Regions from separate parts of the Serratia sp. TSA_130.1 genome, predicted to be linked through region 2. Evidence: riboswitches for the same ligand, from Rfam matches in the RefSeq annotation. Region 2 holds a riboswitch; the other holds the start of a gene.
The links. A riboswitch is a leader RNA that binds a small molecule or an ion and turns the genes downstream of it on or off. The one in region 2 is predicted to bind thiamine pyrophosphate.
Positions count from the first base shown of each region.

Region 1: another riboswitch for thiamine pyrophosphate. It lies ahead of thiC (phosphomethylpyrimidine synthase ThiC); the one in region 2 lies ahead of tenA (thiaminase II).

Region 1 is NZ_JBQZFS010000013.1:6,544-12,567, forward strand. Features, by position in the region: gene hemE (uroporphyrinogen decarboxylase) at 1-365, opposite strand, end outside; gene nudC (NAD(+) diphosphatase) at 404-1,171, opposite strand; gene ACUTQY_RS24530 (Rsd/AlgQ family anti-sigma factor) at 1,273-1,776, shown strand; TPP riboswitch at 1,816-1,940, shown strand; gene thiC (phosphomethylpyrimidine synthase ThiC) at 2,055-3,998, shown strand; gene thiE (thiamine phosphate synthase) at 3,991-4,641, shown strand; gene ACUTQY_RS24545 (HesA/MoeB/ThiF family protein) at 4,634-5,383, shown strand; gene thiS (sulfur carrier protein ThiS) at 5,380-5,580, shown strand; gene ACUTQY_RS24555 (thiazole synthase) at 5,582-6,024, shown strand, end outside.
Region 2 is NZ_JBQZFS010000001.1:736,414-742,437, forward strand. Features, by position in the region: gene ACUTQY_RS03415 (GlxA family transcriptional regulator) at 1-484, opposite strand, end outside; gene ACUTQY_RS03420 (SDR family NAD(P)-dependent oxidoreductase) at 610-1,344, opposite strand; gene ACUTQY_RS03425 (LLM class flavin-dependent oxidoreductase) at 1,358-2,380, opposite strand; TPP riboswitch at 2,530-2,632, shown strand; gene tenA (thiaminase II) at 2,695-3,378, shown strand; gene ACUTQY_RS03435 (ABC transporter ATP-binding protein) at 3,375-4,115, shown strand; gene ACUTQY_RS03440 (ABC transporter permease) at 4,112-4,879, shown strand; gene ACUTQY_RS03445 (ABC transporter substrate-binding protein) at 4,915-5,850, shown strand; gene ACUTQY_RS03450 (transporter substrate-binding domain-containing protein) at 5,851-6,024, opposite strand, start outside.

The DNA of each region.
Region 1 (6,024 bases), on a different contig from region 2:
CCCAGCTCCACTTCCGGATCGAACGCCGGCAGTTTGTCGACGTCGGCACGGCAGGTGATAGGTGAGCTGAAACGCGGGCCTTCGCCGGCTTCAAAGTACAGGCCAAGCCCCATGGCGTCGGGAATGGTGAGAATGTCGGAGAACAGAATGGCGGCGTCCAGCGCATAGCGGCGCAGCGGCTGCAGCGTAACCTCACAGGCCAGCTCCGCGTTCTTGCACAGCGACATGAAATCACCGGCCTGGGCACGGGTCGCCTTGTACTCCGGCAAATAACGACCGGCCTGGCGCATCATCCATACGGGGGTCACATCCACCGGCTGGCGCAACAGCGCGCGCAGGTAGCGATCGTTCTTCAACTCAGTCATTTATGGGGCTCCCTTAATAATCTGCCGGCCATTGTACATTATTCTTCCCGGCACAGCGCCACGGTGTCCTCAATCAACCGGCGCGCCACGGTGCCGGGCGGCGGCAACAGCGGCAGTTGGTCGTAGCGATACCAGCCGGCGTTAAGCAGCTCCTTGGGATCGTGACGAAGGTCGCCCTGATGGTAATCGGCCATAAAGGCCATCATCAGCGAGTGTGGGAACGGCCAGGGTTGTGAAGTGACGTAGCGCAGGTTCTTGATTTCGATATTGCTCTCTTCCATCACTTCGCGCGCCACCGCCTGCTCCAGCGTTTCGCCCACTTCGACGAAACCGGCCAGCACCGTGTGGATACCGCCGCGATGGCGCACGTGCTGCGCCAGCAGGATCTGATCGTCGCGCCGAATGGCGACGATCACGCAGGGCGCAATCTGCGGGTAGTACCGTTCTTTGCAGTGGCCGCAGAGGCAGGCGCTTTCGGTGCGGCTGAGATGCATCTCATGGCCGCAGTAGCCGCAAAAGCGATGGGAGCGGTAGAAATCCGCCAGCTGCACGCCGCGCCCGGCAAGCTGGAACAGACCACGATCCTGATCCAACAGCTGACGCACCGATCCCATCTCCCGCGGCATCGCCTGGCGCACCAGCCAGACCGGCGCGCCCTCCCACTCACCGATGATGCGCGCCATGTGGCCCTGCAGCCCGAGGACGGCGGCCGTCCCCGACGGCAATTCACCGTTCGGTAACCAAAGTTTGCTTTCATGGCTGACGATCCACCAGCCGTTTTCATTGCCCGTTAATGCAAGTTCCATATCGTTGTTGCACAACCTCAGCTTCACTGGCACTCTACAAATCGGCTTTGTTACATTTTAATAACTTACCGGTTACTTTTATTACTTACACGGAGTCAAACATGCTCAACCGTTTGGAAAGGCTGACTCAGCGCGTTGGCGGTAGTAATGAATTAGTTGATCAATGGCTTCAGGCCCGCAAGCAGTTGCTGGTCGCCTACTGCACGCTGGTAGGCCTCAAACCGAATAAAGAAAAGCATACGCCGCTGAATGAAAAAGCGCTGGAGAACTTTTGCCATAACCTGGTGGATTACCTCTCCGCAGGGCATTTTCATATCTATGACAGAATTATCAAACAAGTGGAAGGCGCAGCCAGTCCGAAAATGTCGCTGGCGGTGAACATCTACCCCAAGCTATGGGCCAATACCGAACAGATCATGGCGTTCCACGATCGCTATACCGAAGTGGATATCGATCAGGAGGTCTGTCTGGAATTCCATCAGGCCTTGTCGGATATCGGCGAAACGCTGGCGGCGCGCTTTGCGCTGGAAGATAAGCTGATCCTGTTGGAAGCGGAGGCCGCGCAGCAACCGCTGCCGGACCAGGCGCTGGATCCGGCGCGTTAAAATTTTATAGTTTTTTTTCTTATCCCTCCTATACTGGGGGGCATCTTGTCGGAGTGCCTAGCGCCTGATTTGTTCATCGAATCAGCCAGGCTGAGACCGTTAATTCGGGATCCGCGGAACCTGATCGGGCTAATACCCGCGAAGGGAACAAGAGTAATCTATCGCCACAGGCACGGCCTTCCCTTTGCGGGCGTCCAGCCTTATCGGCCACCATCATTACTCCCTCCGAGCTCCAGACAAGCAACTTTCCCAACCCAACACACTGGTAGGAACTTGCTATGTCTAACGTTAATCCACCGCGCGCCCGTAAAGCGCAACGCGAAGCCGCCCAGCAGTTTATCGACACGCTGCAAGGCATGGCTTTCCCAAACTCACGCCGCATCTACCTGCAGGGCTCGCGCCGCGATATCCAGGTGCCGATGCGCGAAATTCAGCTCAGCCCGACCCTGGTCGGCGGCAGCAAAGATAGCCCGCAGTATGAACAGAACGAGGCGATCCCGGTATATGACACCGCGGGCCCATACGGCGATCCGCAGGCCGAGCTCGATGTGCACGCCGGCCTGGCCAAGCTGCGCGCCGGCTGGATCGACGCGCGCGGCGATACTGCGACCCTGAGCGGCGCCAGTTCCGGCTTCACCCAACAGCGTCTGGCGGACGAGGGGCTGGATCACCTGCGCTTCGAACATCTGCCGCTGCCGCGCAAGGCGTTGCCGGGCAAGTGCGTTACCCAGCTGCACTATGCCCGCGCCGGCATCGTCACCCCGGAGATGGAGTTTATCGCCATCCGTGAAAACATGGGGCGCGAACGCATTCGCGGCGAGGTGCTACGCCACCAGCATCCGGGCCAGGGCTGGGGCGCCAACCTGCCGGACAACATCACGCCGGAGTTCGTGCGCCAGGAAGTGGCCGCCGGCCGCGCCATCATTCCTGCCAACATCAATCACCCGGAGGCGGAGCCGATGATCATCGGCCGCAATTTCCTGGTGAAGGTGAACGCCAATATCGGCAACTCGGCGGTCACGTCGTCGATCGAAGAAGAGGTGGAGAAGCTGGTGTGGGCCACCCGCTGGGGCGCAGACACCGTGATGGATCTCTCCACCGGCCGCTATATTCACGAAACCCGCGAGTGGATCCTGCGTAACAGCCCGGTGCCCATCGGCACCGTGCCTATCTACCAGGCGCTGGAGAAGGTCAACGGCGTGGCGGAAAACCTCACCTGGGAGATGTTCCGCGATACGCTGCTGGAACAGGCTGAACAAGGGGTCGATTACTTCACCATCCACGCCGGCGTGCTGCTGCGCTACGTGCCGATGACCGCCAAACGCCTGACCGGCATCGTGTCGCGCGGCGGCTCGATCATGGCCAAATGGTGTCTGTCGCACCATCAGGAAAACTTCCTCTATCAGCACTTCCGTGAAATCTGCGAGATCTGCGCCGCCTACGACGTTTCGCTGTCGCTCGGCGACGGCCTGCGCCCCGGTTCGATTCAGGACGCCAACGACGAGGCCCAGTTCGCCGAGCTGCATACGCTGGGCGAGCTGACCAAAATCGCCTGGGAATACGACGTACAAGTGATGATTGAAGGCCCGGGCCACGTGCCGATGCAGATGATCCGCCGCAACATGACCGAAGAGCTGGAACATTGCCACGAAGCGCCGTTCTACACCCTTGGCCCGCTGACCACCGATATCGCCCCGGGCTATGACCATTTCACCTCCGGCATCGGCGCGGCGATGATTGGCTGGTTCGGCTGCGCCATGCTGTGTTACGTCACGCCGAAAGAGCACCTCGGCCTGCCGAATAAAGAGGACGTCAAACAGGGCCTGATCACCTACAAGATCGCCGCCCACGCCGCCGATCTGGCCAAAGGCCATCCGGGCGCGCAAATTCGCGATAACGCCATGTCCAAGGCGCGTTTCGAATTCCGCTGGGAAGATCAGTTCAATCTGGCGCTCGATCCGGCCACCGCGCGCGCCTATCACGACGAAACCCTGCCGCAGGAGTCCGGCAAGATCGCTCACTTCTGCTCGATGTGCGGACCGAAATTCTGCTCGATGAAGATTTCACAAGAGGTGCGCGACTACGCCGCCGCCCAAGAGGCCGCCAAACCGATCGAGGTGCAGCTGACCGGCATGGAAAAAATGTCCGCCGAGTTCCGCGCCCGCGGCAGCGAGCTGTATCACAGCGCCGGCAATCTGCAGGAGGAGACGAGCAATGACTGATATCACGACGCCCTTCCCGGCGACGCCCCACAAACTGGGGCTTTACCCGGTCGTCGACAGCGTGGAATGGATCGCTCGTCTGCTGGAGGCCGGCGTTACCACGATCCAGCTGCGCATCAAGGATCTGCCGGACGAGCAGGTCGAAGAGGATATCGCCGCCGCCATCGCGCTGGGCCGGCGTTATCAGGCGCGGCTGTTCATCAACGATTACTGGCGGCTGGCGATCAAGCACGGCGCCTACGGCGTGCATCTGGGCCAGGAAGATCTCGATACCACCGATCTGGCGGCCATTCACCGCGCCGGGCTGCGGCTCGGCGTTTCCACCCATGACGATGCCGAGCTGGCGCGCGCGCTGGCGGTGAAACCCTCCTACATCGCGCTGGGGCACATCTTCCCCACCCAGACCAAAGACATGCCTTCGGCGCCGCAGGGGCTGGCGGAGTTAAAACGCCACATCGCCGGTTTGGCGGATTACCCGACGGTGGCGATCGGCGGGATCAGTATCGATCGCGTACCGGCGGTGCTGGCGTGCGGCGTCGGCAGCGTGGCGGTGGTCAGCGCCATCACCCAGGCGCCGGACTGGCGCGCGGCGACGGCCGAACTGCTGCGGCTGATCGAAGGTAAGGAGCCGAACGATGCTTAACGATCGGGAGTTCCTGCGCTACAGCCGCCAGCTGCTGCTGGAGGATGTCGGCCCGGAAGGTCAGGAAAAACTCAAGCGCGCCACGGTGCTGATCGTCGGCCTGGGGGGGCTGGGGTCCCCGGCTTCGCTGTATCTGGCCGCCGCCGGGGTCGGCACGCTGCTGCTGGCCGACGACGACACGCTGCACGTCACCAACCTGCAGCGGCAAATCCTGTACCGCAGCGCCGATACCGCCACCGGCAAAGCGGCGCTGGCGCAACGCCATCTGCAGGCGTTGAACCCGTTGGTGGAGTCCATCCCGCTGGCGCAGCGGCTGCAAGGGCAAGCGCTGCGCGACGCGGTCGCCCGCGCCGATCTGGTGCTGGACTGCTGCGACAACATGGCGACCCGCCATGAGGTCAACGCCGCCTGCATCGCCGCCGCCAAGCCGCTGATCAGCGGCAGCGCAGTGGGTTTCAGCGGCCAGCTGCTGGTGCTCGAGCCGCCCTATGCGCACGGCTGCTACGCCTGCCTGTACCCGGAGCAGGAAGAACCGCAGCGCAACTGCCGCACCGCCGGGGTGCTCGGCCCGGTGGTGGGCGTGATCGGCACTCTGCAAGCGCTGGAGGCCATCAAGATGCTGGCCGGCCTTCCTTCCTCCCTCAGCGGCAAGCTGCGGCTGTTCGACGGCAAGCAGCAGAGCTGGAGCACGCTGCAGCTGAGCCGGGCCCGCGCCTGCCCGGTCTGCGGAGGCGCCGCATGAAGATCCGTCTGAACGACCAACCGCTGGAGCTGGCACAGCCGCTCAGCGTCGCCGCCCTGCTGACCCAGCTGGAACGCCACCAGCCGGGCACCGCGCTGGCGATCAACCAAACCATCATCCCACGCGCCGACTGGGCCGACCATCAGGTGCAGGACGGTGACGACATTTTGCTGTTTCAAGCGATCGCCGGAGGCTGACATGCTGAAAATCGCCGATACCACTTTTACCTCGCGCCTGTTCACCGGCACCGGCAAGTTCGCCACCCCGGCGCTGATGTTGGAGGCGCTGGCGGCCTCCGGCTCACAGCTGGTGACCATGGCCATGAAGCGCGTCGATCTGCGCGGCGGCAACGACGCCATTTTGGCGCCGCTGCAACAGTTGGGCGTCAGGCTGTTGCCCAATACCTCCGGCGCCAAAACGGCCGCCGAAGCGGTGTTCGCCGCCCGACTGGCGCGCGAAGCGCTCGGCACCCACTGGGTGAAGCTGGAGATCCATCCCGATGTGAAATACCTGCTGCCGGATCCGATAGAAACGCTGAAGGCGGCGGAAACGCTGGTGAAAGACGGTTTTGTGGTGCTGCCCTACTGCGGCGCCGATCCGGTGCTGTGCAAACGGCTGGAAGAAGTGGGATGCGCAGTGGT
Region 2 (6,024 bases):
CGGAGGTCCAAATCGGCCCGTCCTGCACGTAGATCGGGCCGTTTTCGACCTGCACCTGCGGGAAACGCGCCTGCAGCGTTTCCGCCAGTCGCCAGTGGGTGGTCGCCCGCCGTCCGTCCAGCAACCCGGCTTCGGCCAGCAACAGTGCGCCGCCGCAAACGGAGGCGATACGGCGCGTCTGCGGCGCCGCGCGGCGCAGCCAAGCCGCCACCAGGGCGCCCTCTTCTTCGCTCGCCCCTTTGCCGGCGACGATCACGGTATCGCGCGGCAGGCGCGGATCGAGATCCGCCAGGCGATGGTCGGCCAACAGGCTCAGCCCGGACAGGCCGTGCACCACCCGATGAGACTGCGTGGTGGCGACCGCGATCTGATACAGCGGCGTCTCGGCGGCACTCAGGCGATTAGCCTGCATCAGGATATCGGCGATGCCCGCCGCTTCGAACAGCATGCCCCCTTCAGGGACGATAATCAGGAATGTGTGCATGGCGATAATAGAGAGAACGGTCAAAACAGGTCAGGAAGCCACTGTATAAGAAAAGCGCCGTCGGTTCACCCTGCAGGCATAAAAAAGCCCGCCGGCAACCCGACGGGCCTAGAAGGAATAGCCATTTAAACCTGCGGCAAGCTCACCCCGCCGGCGCGCGCCAATTGCGCCAGCAGCGCCGTTTGAAACGCCTCGTCGTGTACCGCCGCGTGAGGCTCGAAGCGCTGCTGATGATGCCAATAGCCGCCGGAGGCCAGGGCCTGCGGTTCATCGCTGCTCACCAGCCATGCCTGCGTCACATGCCCCAGCGCCAGATCGTCGGGCGCGTCCGCGCCGCCCATTTTGGTCGGCACCCAGCCGGGATCGACCGCGCTGCTGATGACGTCGGGCCACAGGCGCGCCACGGCGGCGGCCAGCGTGGTGACGAACAGCTTGCTGTCCGAATAAGAACCTGCGGCGCCGCCAAGCCAGTCTACGCCGTTCAGCTCCGCCACGCCGTCAAAGTGCATACTGCTGCTCAGGTAGACGATTCGCTTGGGACGTTCGATCAGGGCCGTCAGCAGGTAGGGCGCTATGACGTTCACCGGCATCACCTGCGGCCCGGTGAACATGCCGGCATTGTGGATCACCGCGTCCGGACGGCCGAGGCGATTGACCTGCTCGGCAAGCTGCCGAGTCTGCTGCACATCGGACAAATCGCCGATCGCCGCCTGTGCACCGCGATCCAGCAGATCGCGCACCGCGTCCAGACGGCCGGGTGCGCGCGCATGCAGAATCACCTGATGCCCTTCGTCCAACAGCGTTTGCGCGGCGGCGCGGCCCAGCCCATCGACCGAACCGGTAATGAAAATGCGTGACATGCCACTCCTCCGTTTAGCGCCAGCCGAGCGCCGGCGCGACATGGGTTAAAATCGATTCGATGACGTGCGCATTGTAATCCACGCCCAGCTGATTAGGCACGGTCAGCAGCAACGTATCCGCTTCGGCGATGGCCTCGTCCTGCGCCAGCTGTTCGATCAGCGCGTCAGGTTCTGCGGCGTAACTGCGGCCAAAGATCGCCCGGGTTTGCGCATCGATATACCCCAGTTGGTCGCCTTCCTTACCGCTGCCGCCGAAGTAGTTGCGATCCCGCTGATCCACCAGCGCGAAGATGCTGCGGCTGACGGAAACCCGCGGCTCGCGCGCATGGCCCGCCTCTTGCCAGGCCGCGCGATAGGCGCGGATCTGCTTGGCCTGCTGGATATGAAAGGGTTCGCCGGTTTCGTCGTTCTTGAGCGTCGAGCTTTGCAGGTTCATGCCCAGCTTCGCCGCCCAGACGGCGGTGGCGTTCGAGCCGGCGCCCCACCAGATGCGGTCGCGCAGCCCGGCGGAAAACGGCTCCGGCCGCAGCAGCCCAGGCGGATTCGGGAACATCGGCTGTGGATTGGGCTCGGCGAACCCTTCGCCGCGCAGCGCTTCCAGGAACACTTCGGTATGGCGGCGGGCCATGTCCGCATCGGTCTCGCCATCGGCCGGGGCATAGCCGAAATAGCGCCAGCCGTCGATCACCTGCTCCGGCGAGCCGCGGCTGATGCCGAGCTGCAGCCGCCCGCCGGCGATCAGATCCGCCGCGCCGGCGTCTTCCACCATGTACAGCGGATTTTCATAACGCATGTCGATCACGCCGGTGCCGATCTCGATGCGTTGGGTTTTGGCGCCGATGGCGGCCAGCAGCGGGAACGGCGACCCCAGCTGGCGTGCAAAGTGGTGTACGCGAAAATAGGCGCCGTCCGCCCCCAGATCTTCGGCGGCGACCGCCAGATCGATGGACTGCAGCAGCGCATCCGCCGCGGAACGGGTGCCGGACTGGGCGGAAGGCGACCAGTGGCCAAACGAGAGAAAACCAATTTTTTTCATCGGGCATCATCCTCAGAGGCAAAACATGGGCCTACAGTGACAAAAACCGCGCGCTTTGCGCCAGCAAAATCGCCCCCGATCGCACTAAACGAACCGATTGCCGCCGCGCCGCCCGGCGATTGTAATCAAAAAACAAATGTCGTATAACAGGCAGCTCCGAGGGGTGTCCTGTTACGGGCTGAGATGGCGCAAGCCGAACCCTTTGAACCTGATCTGGGTCATGCCAGCGAAGGGACGGTTAGGCAACCGCGCGATCACCCGTTGTCTGTTCATACCTCAGCGTGCCCGGATCTCCACTGACTCAAGGAGGTCCCATGTCCATCACCACCCTGTTCGAAAGCGGTCTTTACGGCCGGCTGCGCCAACAGGCCGGCAGCCACTGGCAAAATTACGTCGAACACCCGTTTCTGCAGCAGTTGGCCGCCGGCACCTTGCCTGAACGCGCTTTTCGCCGTTACCTGACCCAAGACTACCTGTTCCTGCTGCACTTCGCCCGCGCCTACGCGCTGCTGGTCAGCAAGCTGCGCACCTTGCCGGAAATGCGCGCCGCCACCGCCTCGCTCAACGGCATCGTCGCCGAGCTGCCGCTGCACGTGGCCTACTGCGCCGAATGGGGGCTGAGCGAAGCGCAGATCGCCGCCCAACCGGAGGCGGCGGAAACCATGAACTACACCCGCTACGTGCTGGACATCGGCCATGCCGGCGACGCCCTCGATCTGCTGGCCGGCCTGCTGCCCTGCGTGGCCGGTTATGCCGAAATCGGCCTGCGGCTGCTGCACGATCCCGCCACCCAAATGGAGGGCAATCCTTACGCCTCCTGGATCCGCAACTACGGCGACGAGGGCTATCTGGCCGGCGTGCGCGCCGCCATCGAACTGCTGGAAACCGTCGGCCACCAGCGCGGCGCACAAAGCCGCTTTACCGAGCTGACGCAGATTTTCACCACCGCCACTCAGCTGGAAGCGGCATTTTGGCAAATGGGGCTGAACGCCTCATGATCTCCCCGCGCCTCCCGCCCGGCATCCAGGTGCGGGATCTCACTCTGCGCTTCGGTCAACAGACGATCTTTGAGCGGCTGAGCTTCGACATCGCCGGCGGCAGCTTCGTCTCCCTGCTCGGCGCCAGCGGCGCCGGCAAAACCAGCCTGCTGAAGATCATCGCCGGGCTGGCGCAGGCCAGCTCGGGTACGGTGAGCGGCAGCGACGGCCTGCCGATCGCCGGGCGCATCGCCTACATGGGGCAAAAAGACCTGCTCTACCCGTGGCTGAGCGTCGAAGACAATGTCGCCCTCGGCTCGCGGCTGCGCGGCGAAGCGCCGGATCGGGCATGGACAGCGCATCTGCTCGAGCGCGTAGGCCTGGCCGCGCATAGCCGCAGCCTGCCCGCCGCGCTGTCCGGCGGCATGCGCCAGCGCGCCGCCATCGCCCGCACGCTCTACGAACGCCAGCCAATCGTGCTGATGGACGAACCCTTTTCCGCGCTGGACGCCATTACCCGCGCCGAGATCCAGAGCCTGGCCGCCGAGCTGCTGGCGCAAAATACCGTGCTGCTGATCACTCACGACCCGATGGAGGCTTGCCGCCTGAGCCACCGGCTGCTGGTGCTGTCGCCCTGGCCGCTGGGCCTCGACGATACCCACCGCATCCGCGGGCAACCGCCGCGCGCGCCGGATGACGCCGACCTGCTGAAAAGCCAGGCCGAGCTGCTGCTGCAAATGGTGAGGGCAGCGCAATGAATATCGCCAAAGAGCGCGGCTTCACCCGTCTGCGGCGTGGGTTGACGGTCTTCATCGGCCTGCTGCTGCTGTGGTGGCTGGCGGCGCAAAGCGGCATTCCGGCCTTTCTGCTGCCCACGCCGGGCGCGGTGGCGCAGGCGCTGTGGGACGGACGCGGCTATCTCGCCTGGCACACGCTGGTCACGGCTTCGGAGATCGTCAGCGGTCTCGCGCTCGGCGTGCTGCTCGGCGCGGCGCTGGCGCTGTGCATGATCTTCTCGCCGCGCCTGCAGCGCTGGCTGATGCCACTGGTGGTCACCAGCCAGGCGATACCGGTGTTCGCCCTGGCCCCATTGCTGGTGCTGTGGTTCGGCTTCGGCATGAGCGCCAAAGTGGCGATGGCGGTGCTGGTGATCTTCTTCCCGGTGGTGTCGGCCTTTTTCGACGGGCTGCGCCGGGTCAACAACGACTATCTCGATCTGGCGCGCACGATGCGCGCTTCGCGCTGGGCGCAGCTGCGGCACGTGCGGGTGATGGCGGCGCTGCCGGCCTTCGGCTCCGGCCTGCGCATGGCCGCCGCCGTCGCGCCGATCGGCGCCATCATCGGCGAATGGGTCGGCTCGGCCGAGGGGCTGGGCTACGTGATGCTGAACGCCAACGCGCGCATGCAGACCGACGTCTGCTTCACCGCGCTGTTTATTTTGGTGCTGATGACCGTGCTGCTGTGGGCCGCGGTGGATGCGCTGCTGCGGCGCCTGATCGCCTGGGCGCCGGAAAACGACTGATGATTGCAACCATAACCAGGGATAAAGGAACGACCATGATCAAACAAACCGTTTGCGGGCTGCTGCTCGGCGCCGCCCTCACCGGCCAGGCCGGCGCGGCCGACAAGCTGACGCTGGTGCTCGACTGGTACATCAACCCCGATCACGCGCCGATTATGGTGGCCGAGCAGATCGGCGCCTTCAAGGCCGCAGGGCTGGACGTCAAGATCGTGCCGCCGTCCGATCCGGCGCTGCCGCCGCGGCTGGTGGCCGCCAAACAGGCCGACCTCGCCATCACCTATCAGCCGCAGCTGCATTTCTTCGCCGATCAGGGCCTGCCGCTGATGCGCGTCGGCACGCTGATCAACACGCCGTTGAATACGGTGATCGCGCTGGATAAAAGCATCACGTCGCCGGCGGATCTCAAGGGCAAAACGGTGGGCTACTCGGTCAGCGGCATCGAACAGGCGACGCTGGCCACCATGGTCGAGCACGAGCACCTCAAGCCGCAGGACATCAAGCTCATCAACGTCAACTTCCAGCTGACCAGCGCCCTGCTGGCGGGCCAGGTCGATGCGGTGATCGGCGGCTACCGCAATATCGAAGCGCTGGAGCTGAAGCTGCAGGGCAAAAAGCCGGTGGTGTTCAACGTCGAAGACTACGGCGTGCCGGCCTACGACGAGCTGATCATCGTCGCCAACCGCGATGCGGTGAACGAGCCGAAAATCCGCAAGTTCCTCGCCGCGCTGAAGCAAGGCAGCGACTACCTGCATGCGCACCCGCAGGACACCTGGCTGGCGTTCGCCAAGGCGCACCCGGAGCTGAATACCGAGCTGAACAAACAGGCGTGGCAAGCCAGCCTGCCGCTGTTCGCGCGCGATCCAGCCAAGTTGGATCGGGCCCGCTATGAGGCTTACGAACAGTTCCTGTTCGACAACAAGCTGATCAAGAAAATCACCCCGGTAGACCAGTATGCGGTGGAGCTCGACTGATCACGCCGAGGCGGCCGGCGGCGCCACCGTCACCTCGCCCTGGCCGCTGCGCTGCAAGGCCGCCTTCACCAGCCCGTTGGCCTTGCAGCGTTCGATAAACGCGTTCACGTAGGCGGCGCCCTGCGCTTTTTGCCTCGGCACCGCCATCGCCTGGCGAATGGCGGTGAAATGCCC